DNA from 2 places in the Nissabacter archeti genome. Region 1 is predicted to be linked to the other one. Evidence: predicted binding sites of a transcription regulator. Region 1 holds the regulator's gene; the other holds the start of a gene.
The links. The regulator PurR, encoded in region 1, represses purine synthesis genes. The targets are predictions, from matches to a motif close to CANGCAAACGTTTGCNTG.
Positions count from the first base shown of each region.

Region 2: guaD (guanine deaminase) is a predicted target of PurR. The motif match lies at 1,422-1,439, and genes of this name have one in related genera.

Region 1 covers NZ_JAERKB010000009.1:114,370-117,730, forward strand. Annotated here, with positions in the region: gene punC (purine nucleoside transporter PunC) at 1-156, opposite strand, end outside; gene punR (DNA-binding transcriptional activator PunR) at 285-1,190, shown strand; gene purR (HTH-type transcriptional repressor PurR) at 1,275-2,300, opposite strand; gene cydH (cytochrome bd-I oxidase subunit CydH) at 2,628-2,717, shown strand; gene JK232_RS14315 (C40 family peptidase) at 2,778-3,361, opposite strand, start outside.
Region 2 covers NZ_JAERKB010000019.1:22,591-25,951, forward strand. Annotated here, with positions in the region: gene JK232_RS21040 (MFS transporter) at 1-1,054, opposite strand, end outside; gene guaD (guanine deaminase) at 1,622-2,935, shown strand; gene JK232_RS21050 (TetR/AcrR family transcriptional regulator) at 3,041-3,361, shown strand, end outside.

The sequences.
Region 1 (3,361 bases):
GGCCAGAAACAGGCTCAGGCTGGCACTGATGGCATTGGGGGAGAGCGCGAGATCTTCCTGCATCAGCGCAAAGGCGGGCAGGTACATGTCCGTGGCCAAAAAGCCCAGCATACTCAGGACAGCAAGATAGAGCAGGAAAAAGGGGGAACGAGTCATAAGTAATCTCAATATTTTATTCAGAGGCAATACATAAATCCTATATCGTCGCGCACTCTACGGTAGCGTCAGTGGGTTGTGAAACGGTAAAATTTGCACCATGCTGTGAAAAAAATTGAAGGCAGGATATGTGGTCTGAATACTCTCTGGAAGTGATTGATGCCGTGGCACGTACCGGCAGTTTCAGTGCGGCCGCGCAGGAGCTGCACCGCGTGCCTTCTGCTGTCAGTTATACGGTGCGCCAGCTCGAGCAGTGGCTGGCGGTTGAGCTGTTTGAGCGCCGCCACCGGGATGTGGTGATTACCGAAGCCGGGCGGGTGTTTGTGCAGGAGGCGCGGCTGCTTATCAAAAAAATGCAGGCTACACGCCGCCAGTGCCAGCAGGTGGCGAACGGCTGGCGCGGCCAGCTCAGCATTGCCGTGGACCGGATTGTCCGGGCCGACCGTACCCGGCAGTTGGTGCTGGATTTTTACCGGGAATTCCCTGACATGGAACTGCTGATCTCACCCGAAGTGTTTAATGGCGTGTGGGATGCCCTGGCCGACGGGCGGGTGGATGCCGCCATCGGGGCCACGCGTGCCGTGCCGGTGGGCGGCGGTTACCGTTTCCGCGATATGGGGTTTATGCCGTGGCACTGTGTGGTCAGCCGGGGGCATCCGCTGGCGCAGCAGGCGGGGCCGCTGACGGACGATCAGCTGCGGCCCTATCCGGCACTGTGCCAGGAAGACACCTCGCGCAGCCTGCCGAAACGCGATACCTGGACGCTCGACAACCAGCGGCGGCTGGTGGTGCCGGACTGGACCAGCGCGCTGGATTGCCTGCTGGCCGGGTTATGTGTCGGCATGATCCCGGCGCACATGGCGCAACCGCTGATTGACCGCGGTGACCTTACCGTGCTGACGCTGCACCAGCCATTCCCGGACAGCGCCTGTTGCCTGACCTGGGCGCAGGAGAAATCGTCACCGGCGTTGGTATGGTTGCTGGATTATCTGGGGGAGAGTGACACGCTGAACCGCGAGTGGTTACGTGGATGAAACGCAGCGCGGGTAAAAAGCTGGGCGGGTAAAAGGTGGCGCGGGTAAACGCCGGGGGCGGGCTGGATGCCCCCGGCTCACGGATTACCGGCGGTAATCGCGGTACGGGCCGTCTGCCACGGAACGGCGTTCGACCAGTTTCGGGTGGACTTCAATGGTCTGCGGGTCTTCACGCTTGCTGGTGATGCGATCCAGCAGCATGGCAAAGGCGTTCTCGCCCAGGCGCTCTTTGGGCTGGTGGATGGTGGTCAGCGCCGGGGAGAAGTAACGCGCGTTGCGCACGTTGTCATAACCGATCACGGAGACGTCCTGCGGCACACGCAGGCCCAGCTCATCGGCGGCGCAAATCGCGCCCATCGCCATGATGTCGCCGCCGCAGAACACCGCCGTCGGGCGCTGTTTCTGGGTCAGGATCTGGTGCATCGCCTTATAACCTGATTCCGGCTCAAAATCGCCCTGAACCACCCACTCTTCGCGTACCGGAATATTGGCCTCTTCCATCGCCTTCAGGAAGCCCTGATGCCGCCCGCCGCCGGTATTGCGCGACAACTGGCCGGGGATAATGCCGATGTCGCGGTGGCCGCGTTCAATCAGGTAACGCCCGGCCAGATAACCGCCCTCAAAGGCGTTATCAATAATCGAGTCGGTAAAATCGCTGCGCGCCGAGCCCCAGTCCATCACCACCATCGGGATGTTGCGGTACTCTTCCAGCATGCCGATCAGCTGGTCGGGGTATTCAGAGCACATCACCAGCAGCCCATCGACACGCTTTTGCGCCAGCATCGCCAGGTAAGCCTGTTGTTTGTCGAGGTTGTTATGGGAATTACACAGGATAAGCGTATAGCCTTTGCTGTAGCAGCTGTTCTCTACCGCCTCAATCACTTCAGCGAAGTAGGGCGCTTCGCTGGAGGTCGCCAGCAGGCCAATCGATTTTGTATGGTTGACCTTCAGGCTGCGCGCGACGGCGCTCGGCGAATAGTGTAATTCCTTAATGGCAGCCCAGACTGCCGCCTTAGTCTCTTCAGCGACAAAACGTGTTTTATTAATGACGTGTGACACGGTAGTCGTGGATACGCCGGCACGTCTGGCGACATCTTTAATCGTTGCCATGGAAAGAATGACTCCTGATAGTACGTGTTACAGCACGTAACTATTATGTTAATCGTTTGCCTGCGTTTATTCTCCTGCCCGCTGAAAGAATTGCAGTGGATTCTGGGGGGAAGGAGCGGTCATCTTCGCTGAACTAAGCGGTGGGGCATCGCAGCCGGCCGGGTACGCAGTGCGTAAACCGCGAATTTTCACTCATTATGGTGAAAAGGGAAAGAGGAAAATTGTGCCGTACACCCCGAAAGTGTTTAGGAATTTCTTTAAATAGTGTGAGAATAGGGTCGGCACACTAAGTGTGTGGTTTTCTTGTGGTTCACCAAGGAGAGAATAATGGACAGTGATTTGAAAATGTCGCTTTTGACCACTGTGGGCGCGCTGACAGTGATTTTACTCTTCAGCTTTACCGCCATCCTGCACTGAGGCTGGCCGGGCTGATAAAAAAACGCCGGAGATCCGGCGTTTTTTACGGGTGCGCTTTACTCAGCGGATGGTTTTTGGCGTCATCACCCGGCGGGCGCCGACGTAATGATCCTGCCAGTAATCATTGTCCAGGAAACTGATGCGGATATCCTCACCGGTACGCGGTGACTGGATAAACTTGCCGTTGCCGAGGTAAACCCCCACATGGTCAGCGGCACCGCGGTTATTGATGCGGAAGAACACCAGATCGCCGGTTTCCAGCTCACCACGTTTGACCGGTGCAGCATCGCGCAGGTGGTACATCTCATTGGCGGTGCGCGGCATACGGATTTTCATGACGTCTTTATAGGCGTAATAGACCAGGCCGCTGCAATCAAACCCGGTATTGGGTGAGGTACCGCCCCAGCGGTAAGGCTTGCCGACCTGGTTCATCAGCTTGGCCATCGCAGTCTGCTTGGCATGCTGGTAGCGTTTTTTATGCGCCGGGCTGAGGGTCAGCGGTTTGCTGAGCTGGGCCAGTTCCTGCGCGTCCGCGCCTTTGGTGCGGTGGCGGCCATACCCTTTTTTGTACCCTTTCTTTGGCGGGGTGACCTTGACCAGCCGGGTCGAGGCCGTTTTACGGCTTTTGCCGCTTTTGGTGGTGA
Region 2 (3,361 bases), on a different contig from region 1:
TGGCCGGGGTGATCAGCGCGCAGGCGAAAATGGTCAGTGCGTTCAGCACGCCGTTCACCCACAGCGTGGTGCGGAACGGGAAGCGGTAAAGGATCGCCGAGGTAAAGGGTTTCATCACCAGGTTCCCGGCAAACACCGCCAGCACCAGTAGCCCGGCATGGAAGGCGTTCATGCCGAAGCCGAGCTGGAACAGCAGCGGCAGCAAAAACGGCACCGCGCCGATGGCGATGCGGAACAGGCTGCCGCCGAATACCGTGACGGCGTAACTTTTCAGCCGCAGCGCCCAGAGGTCCAGCACCGGGTAAGGGGTGCGCCGCGCGTGCCAGATCGCCAGCGCGCCCAGCAGCAGGCTGATGATAATGCACAGCGGCGGCAGCCAGGGGCGCTCCGCCACGCCGTTAAACAGATCGAGGCCGAACATCAGGCCAAAGCAGGCAAGCCCGGTGAGCATAAACCCGGTGATATCAAACGGTACCGTCTGGTCGCCCGGCTGGGCGGGGATAAGCCGCAGGCTGAACCAGATGGCGACCAGCCCCAGCGGCAGGTTAAGCAGGAAAATCCAGTGCCACGACGCATAAGTGGTGACGAATCCGCCCACTGCCGGGCCGAGGATCGGTGCCACCAGCCCCGGCCAGGTAATGGTGGCGATCGCTTTGATCAGCCCCGATTTCGGCGTGTTGTGCAGCACCACCAACCGGCCGACCGGCACCATCAGCGCCCCGGCAAAGCCCTGTAACATCCGGGCGGCGGTAAACGTCATCAGGTTGACGCTCAGGGCGCAGAACAGGGAAGAGAGGGTAAACAGCAGCAGCGCGGCGGTGAACACCCGGCGTGCACCGAAGCGGTTGGCGATCCAGCCGCTGGCCGGGATAAACACCGTCAACGTCAGGATATAGGCAGACACGCCGATGTTCAGGTCTACCGCTTCCACACCAAAGGCGCGCGCCATCTGCGGCAGTGCCGTCACAATCACCGTGGCGTCGAGGTTTTCCATAAAAAAGGCCCCGGCCACCAGCAGCGGCAGGGCCGGGCCGTCCGTGGTGGTGCGCTTCATTGCGGCCTCCTGGGAGTGTCCATCGTGCTGCTGCCAACAGAGAAACCAGATCCGGACATGGCACCGCCTTTTTAATGAGGGGAAGGGCAGAAGAGTGTTGAGCATAACCGATCCCGCTTGACCGTCAACCGGTGTACCGGCCGCCCGGTGCGCCTGAGGCTGCACCGGGCAGAGCATTATTTTCCCGGAAGAAAGGCGGCCAGCAAGAGATGCCTTTGCACGTCGCTGTCACAGCAAAAACTGGCGACTTATCTTGCGGTGAAAAAAATCCTGCCCGGCGGCTTTTTTCTGCCGGTGATGCACAAACGGGGTGCAGGCACCGCGCAGGCCGGAAAAGGGCGGCCGCGCAGCAAACGGTTGCGTTACGCGGGCAACCGTTTGCCTGATTTTGCACCTGCGCCCCGCAGCAAAAAAAACCGTTGTGGCCAGGGTGAGTGGCCGGTGTGTTAAAAATAAAACACTGTGTTACAAACACTTAGAGAAAAAATTTCTGCCCTGGCATACCCCTTGCTGAACGCTGATGAACCATACTGATAATACGAAGCGTCTTCTGATAAGGGCAGAATCATGAACCAGACAGTCACCCGCGCCATTCGCGGCAACTTTTTTGACCTCACCGGCAGCGTCAGTGACCCGGATGAGATAACCGACCGGGTGCGGTATGTGGAAGATGGCGTGCTGCTGCTTAACGGCGGCCGGATTGTCTGGCACGGTGACCGGATGGCACCACAGGCGCAGTTGCCGGAGGGCATACCGGTTGAGGATTACCGCGGCAAACTGATCGTGCCCGGTTTTATTGATACCCATATCCACTACCCGCAGACGGAAATGGTCGGGGCCTATGGTGAGCAGCTGCTGAGCTGGCTGAAAAATTACACCTTCCCGACCGAGGCGCAATACGAGTGCGCCGGGCACGCGGCGGAGATGTCACAGTTCTTCCTCCGGCAGTTGCTGGCCAACGGCACCACCACCGCGCTGGTGTTCGGCACCGTCCACCCGCAGTCGGTGGAGGCGCTGTTTACCGCGGCGGAAGCGTTGCAGATGCGGCTTATCGCCGGGAAAGTGATGATGGACCGCAACGCGCCGGAAGCCCTGCTGGAAGAGGCGGAAACCAGCTACGCGCAAACGCGCGACCTGATCCGCCGCTGGCACAACCGCGGCCGCCTCGGTTATGCGCTGACGCCGCGCTTTGCGCCGACCTCTTCCCCGGCGCTGCTCGAGGCGGTGCGCCGCCTGCGGGACGAATTCCCTGATACCTGGGTGCATACCCACCTCAGCGAAAACAGCGACGAAGTGGCGTGGGTCAGGGCGCTCTACCCGGATCACGCCCACTATCTCGGCGTTTACCATGATTACGGCCTGACCGGCAAAAAAAGCGTGTTCGCCCACTGCCTGCATTTGTGTGACGACGAATGGGCCTGTATGGCCGCCAGTGATTCCGCCATCGCCTTTTGCCCCACCTCTAACCTGTTCCTCGGCAGCGGGCTGTTCCGCCTGCAAAAAGCGTGGGAACAGCAGGTGCGGGTCGGCATCGGCAGTGACATCGGCGCGGGGACTACCTTCAGCATCCTCTCCACGCTGGGCGAAGCGTACAAAGTGGGGCAGTTGCAACAGTACCGCCTGTCAGCCTTTGAGGCGTTCTACCACGCCACCCTGGGCGGCGCGCGCGCCCTGCACCTCGACGACAAGATCGGCAATTTCGACCCCGGCAAAGAGGCGGATTTCGTGGTGCTGGACGGCAACGCCACCGCGCTGCAACAACTGCGTGCCGCCAACAGCACGACGCTGGCGGAGAAACTTTTCGTGCTGATGACACTGGGGGATGACCGCAACATCCACGCCACCTGGGTCAACGGCGAGCCGGTCTACCGCGCCGGGTAAACCGCGCCCGCGGCGGGGGTGCGCCTGACCGCATTCCCCGCTACACTGCCTCTACGCCGGGCGCACGCCCCAGAATGAGGCAACCAGCAGGGACCACGCACCACCATGAACAGTGAAACCAATGGGCGCGGGCGCATCGCCCGTGAACGGATGCTTGATGTGATCCGCAGTGCGGCCATCAGCGAATTCAGCGAGAAGGGCTTTTCCGGGGCCACCACGCAAGCGATTGCCCAGCGTGCCGGGATGAAAAAAACCCAGTTACATTATTACATTGCCGGTAAAGAGGAGCTGTATGAGGAGCTGTTGCAGCGCGTATTGACGCTATGGGACGACATTATGCGGTTTGACCCGGCGCTGACGGAGCCGTCCGCGGTGCTCAGCCGCTATATCCGCAACAAGTTGCACTTCTCGTTTACCCAACCGGCG